Regions from separate parts of the Bacillus infantis NRRL B-14911 genome, predicted to be linked through region 1. Evidence: riboswitches for the same ligand, from Rfam matches in the RefSeq annotation. Region 1 holds a riboswitch; each other region holds the start of a gene.
The links. A riboswitch is a leader RNA that binds a small molecule or an ion and turns the genes downstream of it on or off. The one in region 1 is predicted to bind cobalamin.

Region 1 (3,280 bases):
ATGATGCTCGTAATGACGCCGATCGGCAGCTCTGTTGGCGAGATGACCGTCCGCGCGACCAGGTCGGCAAGAATCAGGAAGCCTGCGCCGGTCAGCATCGACAAAGGCAGCAGGTGGATATGGTCTGGCCCCCACAGCCGCCTTGTCAGATGCGGGATGACGAGGCCGACAAAGCCGATGGTGCCTGACACCGCGACGGCTGCGCCTGTTAAAATGGAACCAGCCACAAGAACCATCATTTTTCTTCTTTGCACATTTACGCCCAGATGCTGTGCACGCTCTTCTCCAAATGACATGGCATTCAGCTCTTTCGCATTCATCATCAACAGAAGGCTTCCTATAATGAAAAACGGCAGGATGATGCGTATATAAGCCCATCCCCTCATTGAAACGCTTCCCATGATCCAGCCGATGATCTGCCTGAGCTCTTCTCCAGTCAGGGCAATCATGAGCGAAATGAGCGCACCAAGAAAAGAACTGACAATGATACCTGTTAAAATGATAGTTTCCACCTTCATGGCCCTGTCAATTCTTCTTGCAAAAAACAGCACGGCGAATATAGTCAGGAATGAGAAAACCATGCTGAGAATAGGCAGTGTAAAGAGGCCGGCAAACGGGATTGATATTTGAAAAAAAAGCACCAGCACTGCACCGACAGACGCACCGGATGAAACCCCCAGTGTATAAGGATCTGCAAGCGGATTCCGCAAGAGGCCCTGGAAGGCTGCCCCCGCAATGGCGAGGGAAGCTCCTACAAGTCCGGCAAGAATGACCCTGGGCAGGCGGATATTCATCACAATATTGCTGTGCATCGGGTCAACTGAAGCATCAAGCTGAATCGGCAGAAGCTTAGACCCAACTATATTAATGATAGAAGGAATCGGCACAGAGACTGTACCGATTGAAATCCCCACCAGCATGCACAGGACAAGGAAAGCGGCTGCAAGCACATAGGCTGACAGCTTATTCTTACTTAAATACGTCCGGATAGACAGCTTTGGCAAATTCCTCTACTCCTTCAGCAAGCCTTGGGCCGGAGCGGCTTACTGTATCTGAATCCACACTGAACACCTGCTTGTTTTTAACGGCATTTACATCCTGCCAGCCTTCACGGGCGAGCACCTCTGCCACAGCATCTTCATTGCGGTAGCCGGAAGTGGAAATGATCACGTCCGGATTTTCCTTGATGATGGCTTCAGGATCTACCTTTGGCCACCCTTCTTCTTTTACAATATTCTCTGCATTAATCATCGTAAGCATTTCATCCATGAATGTATTTTTCCCAGGCGAATAAATCTCCGGCGCTGGAGACACCTCTACAAACACTTTCTTCTTTTCTGTTACGCCAGCAGCTTTTTCTTTGATTGCCTCTATCTTCTCTTTCATGCCGGCAATCACTTCTTCTGCTTCTTCCTTTGCACCTGAAGCGGTACCGATCATCTCGATCGACTCATATACCTGTTCAAAGCTCTGGGCATCATTGACAACCAGCACAGCGATTCCTGAATCTTTCAGCTGCTGCAATCCTGCAGTTGAATTATGTGCGCTTGAAGCGTGTGCAAGAACCAGGTCTGGAGCAAGGGAGATGATTTTTTCAACATTGAACTCCATTCCGCCGATCTTTTCTTTATCTGCTGTTTCTTCTGGATAATTATCAAAATCAGATACCCCAACCACTTCTTCTCCCAGACCAAGTGCAAACGCTGTTTCCGTGTTGCTTGGAATCAGAGAAACAATCTTCTCCGGCTTTTCTTCAATGACAACTTCTTCACCGGCGGCATCTGTGATTGTAACAGGAAATTCTGCTTTTTCTGTTTCAGTCTCTGTCTGTTCAGTGCTGCTGCCATTGTCCTTTTCAGGCTCTGCCGCTGAATCGCCGCAGCCTGACAGAACACCAGCAGCCAAAAGCATGCTGAATAATAATGAATAAAGCTTTTTCATGGTAAATCCCCCTGTAGAATAAATGTCGCAAAATTCATGCTGCAAAGGTCTTATGCCCAAAACGGGACCAGCATCCTTTGGAACCAAAAAAAGCATCCCCAATAAACATGGAGATGCTTTGCACGGCGTGCGCAGATTCAAAAAAAAAGATTCCAAAAGGCTGCCGTACACCTCCCTATCCTCGTAGGTTTATGGGTGCATAAGAATCAGGCAGGTCTCCTGGCTCATGGTCAATGCTCGCTGCCCCTTCCCATACATCCCGTACAGTGGCTTCTGCAGCTTGCTCCCATTTACAGTGGCGGGACCGCGTTGGAATTTGCACCAACTTCCCTTTTAAGTCTTTCAAAGAAAAACACCTGTTTCTGCATATGTATGAAATTTTCCGCTATCGCCATTATACACTATTTCTTCTTTAAAACTAGCAGAAAAAGGGCCGTCCGGAAGAAGACCGGGCGGGCCCTTTTTGCTAGACGGTCGGGCTGCTGCTTCTTGCCGGCCGCCTGCTCTTCAATCCTGCCATCGAGACAGCGGCAGCGCCAAGCGCGAAGAGGATGAAGACTCCCCCTGCCGAAGCGTTCCACTCGACCGAAGCCTGTTCAATTACAATTCCCCCGATCAGAGACCCAAAGGCAATCCCAAAGTGCAGGGCTGAGTTATTAAGGCTTTGCTGGATATCCGATGTTTCCGGTGAAGACTCTATCAAATAGCTCTGCAATGCCGGTGTGATGGCCCAGCTCAGCATGCTCCAGATAATCATGACCGCAATGAACAGCGGCAGGGAAAAGGCAGTATGCGGAATTGAAAACAGTGCAGCCGCAAACAGCACGATAATGGCTAAGATTGTCGGTTTTGTACCGAAGCGGTCGGCTAGATACCCGCCTGCACCGCCGCCGGCCACCGCGGCAATACCGAACAGCAGATACATGATGCTGACCCAGTTTTCGTCCATTCCCAGGACGGTCTTTAAGAATGGAGTCAGATATCCATAAAGTGTCAGGTGCCCTGCTAAAAAGAGGAACGAGGCCAGTTGGGCGAATAAAATTTTCCTGTTCTTCAGGGCAGCGAACATCTGCCTGATGGATATGGCAGCTTTCGGTTCAATCCGGTCCATGAAAAAGTACACCCCTGCTATCGACAGGCATGTCAGGACAGCAATCATCAGGAATGGTGCCCTCCAGCCAAATTCATTGCCAAGCATAAGCCCGGCCGGAATGCCAAGAACAAGTGAAGCACTTACGCCCATAAACACGATGCCGATCGCCCGTGCGCGATATTTTTCCTGCACTATATTCGATGCGATCGTGATGCACAGCACAACAAGCAAAGATCCGCTTGCCGC
Region 2 (3,280 bases), 2.2 Mb from region 1:
AAGCCGATTTGTAGTACCAGGTTGTATGCTCATTCAGGTCGGGTGCCGTTACCGGAATCTTATAATCTTTCTTTTCCTCAGAGTAGAATTTCCTGAATATCGGATCAATGCTCGGGCTGCTTCCTGCAATGATGCTAGTTGATGCATTTGGTGCTACAGCCATCAGATATCCATTTCGGATTCCATTTTTCCTGACAGCCTGCATCAATGAATCCCAATCATGCACAGAATCCAAACTGCTGTATCCCCGGGATGTAAAATATTCGCCTGAATGCCAGTCAGAGCCCTTGAAGCCCGGGTATGATCCTTTTTCCATCGCCAGATTCATGCTTGCTTTAATCGTCAGGAAGGCAATCTTTTCGTACAATTCATCTGCCAGCCGGACGGCTTCTTCGTTTTCCCACCTGAGCTTTTTCAAGGCGAGCAAATGGTGCCAGCCAAAGGTCCCGAGTCCAATTGCCCTGTATTTCCGGTTGGTGGCCACTCCCTGCAGGACGGGAATGGTATTCAAGTCAATCACATTATCAAGCATCCTGACCTGAATGGGAATCAATCTTTCCAATACATGGTCGGCTGCTGCCCTTGCCAGATTGATAGATGAAAGATTGCAGACGACAAAATCGCCGGGAATTTTCTCTATGATGATCCGGCCATCTTCCTCGCGCTGGTCTTTTGTGATCGTTGCGCTTTGATTCTGCACGATTTCAGTGCAGAGATTAGTGCAATAAATCATCCCCAAATGACGATTGGGGTTCTTCCTGTTTACCTCATCACGGTAAAACATGAATGGAGTGCCGGTTTCCAGCTGGCTGATCATAATCCTTTTCATAATATCGATTGCCGGAACTTTTTGCTTCGACAGCCGCGGGTTTGCGACGCATTCTTCATACTTAACCCTGAATGAACCTGCACCAGGCTTTTCATCATAAAAGTCTTCAAGGGAGAAGCCCATAACGCTGCGGACCTCATGGGGATCGAACAAATGCCAGTCCCCGCGGGCTTCTACCGTTTCCATGAATAGATCCGGCAGGCAGACCCCGGTGAATAAATCATGGGTGCGGTAGCGTTCATCACCGTTATTCAATTTGCTGTCCAGGAAGGAAAAGATATCTTTATGCCAGATGTCGAGATAGACGCTGACTGCCCCTTTGCGCTGGCCGAGCTGATCGACGCTGACAGCTGTGTTATTAAGCTGCTTCATCCATGGAAGGACCCCTGATGAAGCCCCTTTAAAGCCTTTTATATCACTGCCCCTGCTTCTGATTTTTCCCAGATAGACCCCGATGCCGCCGCCGTTCTTGGAAAGATTGGCGATATCTGTGTTGCTGTCATATATGCCCTGGAGACTGTCATCTACAGTATCAATAAAGCAGCTTGAAAGCTGGCCCCAATTTTTTCCTGCATTGGAAAGTGTAGGGGTTGCTGCTGTCATATACAGATTGCTTAAAGCCCAATAGGATTCCTTAATGAGGGACAATCTGCGTTCCTTTGGCTCTGAACGGTTCAAAGTCATGCTGATGATCATGAATCTTTCCTGAGGCAGCTCAAAAAGCCTCTTTTTCTTATCCCGGCTCAGGTAGCGGTCAGCAAGCATTTTCACTGCTATATATGTAAAAAGCCTGTCCTTTTCCGGGTCAATATAAGTCCCGATTATATCAATTTCTTCTTTTGTGTAGGATTCCAGCAGGACTGGGGAGTAGACGCCGGCATCGGTTAAATCGGTGATAAGCCCATACAGTGGGCCATAGCTTTCTCCGGCAGTGGAGCGCCGGTGCTCGGCAGCCTTCTCATAAAGACTTGATAAGTACAGGCGGGCGGCCACGTATGTCCAGTCAGGCTCAGCCTCGCTGATCATGGAAAGGGAATCAAGAATCAGCTGGTTTAGCAGTTCATCATTACTTGGAGTGTGATTATCCTGAAGCTGAGTCGCCCTTTTATAAAGCGGCTGAAAATCCAAATGCGGGAAATCAGAATCAATGGATGCCAATGGCAGCGGTTTTGCGGAAGAAATGTTCATAGTCGTACCTCCTGGGTTGATCAGTATTTTGACAATAAAAAAATCCGCCCACAATTTGGGCGGATCAAACGACGGCATAAAGGAAAATAAAACGATTTATACCATCGTTTCATCTTCCCAATCCCCGAAGAACCGAAACTCGTACAAGCATGGCAGGTCTCCTGGCTTGTGCTTCATCCTACTCTGAGCCCTTCCCATATATGCGCCTATTCAGCGTTCATATACAGTGGATGCTCATTTCGTACACACTTACAGTTGCGGGGACAGCTCCGGCGTTGAACCGGATTCCCTATTATGCCCTAAAAGGGCACCATCGCTTGCGGATTCTTATTCAATTGAAGGCTGGTGCCAAAAATCGGCAGCCAGGACGATTATTCGCTAAAATCCCCGGACTCTCTGCAAAAAAAATCGCTTCCCGAGTTTCAGAAGCGAAAAAGGAAAAAGAGACCATAAACAAAATTCATTCACAAGGACAACAATATGTAGTGCTGATTCCTGGTGGATTATCAATATGTTGTACCATGATTGTAGCATAGTTAAAAACCAACAGCAATCATAAAGCGATAAAATAATAAAAATATGGAAGGAGAAGCATGGCGCTCCCTGCAATTAGCAGAATCCGAGCCGTATTTGTCGAAAGCCTGCCGCTATTTTTCCATTTTTTATACCAGCTCCACCTCTGCAGATTTGTCTTATAAAGAAGAAAAAGAAGCATGCATAAAGCAGCAGACTGAATATAGAATGGCAGACCGAACGCTTTGCCTGTTATATCTTCATCTGCCGGAACCGCAAGTTCAAGAATCTTTTCATGGAATGACCCAAAAAGGGCAAACGCAGCAACAGCAATGATGATTACTTTAATCAATTCAAGATAAAAACCGCCAATATTTTTCACTGAGACACTCTCCAAAACATTTATATATTTTTGCTCTTTCATTATAGCCTCCCTTTAGACAGCTAACAAAACATAACGATTATCAAAATAATTAAAATAAAACAAAAACATTCATAAACAATCAAACATTGAATCTATTTGATTGTTTATGAGTGAAAATGATTGATTTTTGAAATCGATTCCATTACAATTGGCTTACATAATAAATCTTAAACTTCTAAGCCAAAAGCCATGAAGCGGCAATAATAAAGAGCTGGGAGGTGACAATCTTGCTGACGCCAGAGAGACATCAGCTCATTCTGCAAATGCTTAAAGAGAAGCATACAGTTAAAATACAGGAACTTGTAGAAATGACAGATTCCTCAGAA
Region 3 (3,280 bases), 2.2 Mb from region 1:
AAGGCAAATCAGCGAAAGAAATTGCTGACCGCTATCACAGGGATTTCGCAGCAAGCTTTGAACAGCTGGGTTTTACTTATGATTTATATACAAGGACAGATGCCCCGCATCATCATCAGACTGTACAGGAAGTATTTCTGTCGCTCTTGGAAAATGGCCATCTTGTTCCAAGAACGATAGAACAAACTTATTGCCGGACATGTGTCCAGTTTCTGCCTGACAGGTATGTAGAGGGAGTCTGCCCTTCCTGCGGCAGCCAAGCACGCGGGGATCAATGCGATGCCTGCTCAGCCATCCTTGAGCCGGCCGACCTTCTGGATAAATCCTGTAAAATATGCGGGACACCGCCGGAAATGAAAGAAACTGATCATTATTATTTCAGGCTGAGCCATTTTCAGAAGCAGCTTGAAGAGCTGTCCGAGGAGGCACGCTCCCGCCATTTGTGGAGGGACAACAGCAGCAGCCTGACAAGAAGATATTTAACTGAGGGGCTTCTGGACCGGGCTGCAACTAGGGATTTGGATGTTGGGGTGCCAGTCCCTATTGAAGGAATGGAGAAGAAAAAAATTTATGTATGGATTGAAGCGGTGATTGGCTATCTTTCTGCCAGCAGGGAATGGGCCCGCCAGCACGGCAAGGATGGCAGCAGGTTCTGGGGTAGTGATGTTATATCCTATTATGTGCATGGGAAAGACAATATCCCTTTCCATACCATCATCTGGCCAGCTATTCAAATGGGGATAGGGCTGCCTGGGGAACCAGCGCGGATGGTTTCCGGCGAATATCTTACACTAGAGAAAAAGAAGCTTTCAACAAGCAGGAATTATGCAGTCTGGGTCCCTGACATACTTGAAAGATATGAACCGGATTCAATCCGGTATTTCCTTGCTGTCAATGCTCCTGAGAACAGGGATGCTGACTTTTCCTGGCGGGAATTCGTTTACAGCCATAACAGTGAGCTGCTTGGGGCATATGGCAATCTGGTCAACAGAACTTTTAAGTTTATCGAAAAATATTATGACAGCATGATACCGGATGGAAAATTAAGTGAAGCTGTACAGGAGGATATTAAGCATTTATATGAGAAAACCGGAGAAAAGATCGAAGGCGCAAAGCTAAAAGAAGCGCTTGAGGATATTTTCGCCTTTGTACGCTCGGCCAATAAATATTTTGACAGTGAACAGCCTTGGAAAACGATTAAAAGCGACCCGCAAAAATGTGCAGATGCATTGCAGACCTGTGTGTACATCATCAAAAATCTGGCAAGGCTTCTGAACCCCTTCCTCCCTTTCTCCAGCAGGAAGATAAATAACATGCTGCAGGTGAATGCGCATACGCTGGAATGGAAAGAGGTTCGGGCTGCAGAGAAAAGGCTCGGCACTATCGCCCCCCTTTTCAGCCGCTTAGAAGAAGGAAGGATCCCAGAGGAGCTGGATAGGCTGGAAGCAGCCCGTAGGAAATAGCTGCTGAAGAAGGTGCCTTATTTCATGAATACAGAGGTGGCTGAAAGCCACCTTTTATCGTATAAGCATTCTGTTTTTTCTATGCTCCTTTCGTGCCCCTGCTGAAGCAAACAGCCTGATTTCTTCCTCAGAATGAGGCAGCACCCCGGATACTGGAATGGGCTTGCCGTTTTCATCCACGGCAACCATGGTTAAAAAGGATTCGGTCGTCAGCGTTCGAATCCCTGTTAAAAGATTGGCTGCATGCACTTTCACATAGACTTCCATGGAGGTTCTCCCTGTTGAGGCAACAAAGGCTTCAAGAGTAAGGGCGTCACCGACTGAAGCTGAAGACAGGAAATCCACAGAGTCGATCGAAGCTGTTACTACCATGCTGCCGGAATGCTTCATTGCAGTAATGGCAGCAATTTCATCAATATAGGATAGCACTTTGCCGCCGAAAATTGTCTGAAGATGGTTTGTATCCGGCGGAAGCACCAGCCTGGTCTGAATGGTGCGGGAACGGTCTGCTGGATAAGCTTTTTTCATAGGTTTCACTCCTCGGGCTTATTGTATGAAAAAAATAAAAGGCATCCTTCATAGAGGATGCCTGCACATAAAAAATTTAACAAATAACAAAACTTTGCCATATTAAAAGCGCATCACTCTCCTATCACCCGTAGGACGGTTGTGTACTTCTTTATGGCAGGTCTCCTGGCTCAGCATCACAGACTCCTTCCGCCTTCCCGTCCGCTAAGGAACAGTGGCATCGAGGGAGGAGCCTCCGCATTACAGTGGCGGGACCGCGCCGGAATTCAACCGGCTTCCCTTTTAAGCTTGCAGCATGCTGCAAAGCACCATAAAGCATTTATTCAATTAAAGAAATCATATCATATTCTATCATTATCGGATATAGATTTCGGAGAACATTAAAAATGGGATTCAATCTTTTCAAGATCAAGTATCAGGGAATTGATCTCCTCGGAAGAGATGCGCAGCGGCATCTGGTCATTCAAGGTGATGACCTGGCCTCCCTCTTCGTCCCTATGCCTGTAGAGGTAGTCAAGAAGCTGGATAGCCTGATCCTTGGTCAAAATGGACTGAGTCTTAAAGTGTTTGATCATGCTGATGGAAAACTGTTCTGCCTGATCATCATATTCCCCTGAAATGATGTTTCCGCTGATATAATACATGACTGCCTCCTCCTGTTTTTAAGACTAGGATCCCCTGACAGGACGGAAATCATGCTAGAATGCAAAAAAGCGGCCGGAGACTCCTCCAGCCGCTGCTATTATTTACTATGCATTTTGAATTCCAAAAACAGTTCATTATAATGTGCGAGCATTTTTTTCCCAAGGTTCTCGTACACTTCCAGCTTTTCGGTCATTTCCGGGTCCGGATAGAAGCGCTTGTCACTGACAATTTCCTCCGGCAGGTAATTCAGCGCCTCTTTATTCGGCGTCGAATAGCCTACATATTCGGTATTCTGGGCAGCGACTTCCGGATCAAGCATGAAGTTCATGAACTGGTGGGCGGCATCCACGTTTTTTGCCGTTTTTGGAATGACCATATTATCAAACCACAGGTTCGTCCCTTCCTCAGGGAGAACATACTCAATATTGTCCTTTTTCCACATCAGCTCTGAAGCAGTTCCTGACCAGACAACACCTATGGCTGCTTCATCGTTTTCAAGCAGCATCCGGATTTCATCCCCGACAATGGCTTTGATATTCGGAGTAAGGGTATCAAGCTTTTCCTTCGCTTCCCTCAGATGCTTCTTATTTTGATCATTAAGGGAATAATTGAGGGAATTCAAGCCCATTCCCATAACTTCCCTT

Region 2: another riboswitch for cobalamin. It lies ahead of N288_RS14560 (ribonucleoside-diphosphate reductase subunit alpha); the one in region 1 lies ahead of N288_RS01235 (ABC transporter substrate-binding protein).
Region 3: another riboswitch for cobalamin. It lies ahead of N288_RS11830 (acyl-CoA thioesterase); the one in region 1 lies ahead of N288_RS01235 (ABC transporter substrate-binding protein).

The regions. Positions count from the first base shown of each region.
Region 1 covers NC_022524.1:214,624-217,903, reverse strand. The annotation lists gene N288_RS01240 (FecCD family ABC transporter permease) at 1-1,004, opposite strand, end outside; gene N288_RS01235 (ABC transporter substrate-binding protein) at 970-1,941, opposite strand; cobalamin riboswitch at 2,134-2,316, opposite strand; gene N288_RS01230 (MFS transporter) at 2,408-3,280, opposite strand, start outside.
Region 2 covers NC_022524.1:2,868,899-2,872,178, reverse strand. The annotation lists gene N288_RS14560 (ribonucleoside-diphosphate reductase subunit alpha) at 1-2,017, opposite strand, end outside; cobalamin riboswitch at 2,152-2,348, opposite strand; gene N288_RS14555 (hypothetical protein) at 2,571-2,954, opposite strand; gene N288_RS14550 (DeoR/GlpR family DNA-binding transcription regulator) at 3,182-3,280, shown strand, end outside.
Region 3 covers NC_022524.1:2,372,484-2,375,763, forward strand. The annotation lists gene metG (methionine--tRNA ligase) at 1-1,463, shown strand, start outside; gene N288_RS11830 (acyl-CoA thioesterase) at 1,518-1,991, opposite strand; cobalamin riboswitch at 2,130-2,319, opposite strand; gene N288_RS11835 (hypothetical protein) at 2,372-2,635, opposite strand; gene N288_RS11840 (ABC transporter substrate-binding protein) at 2,734-3,280, opposite strand, start outside.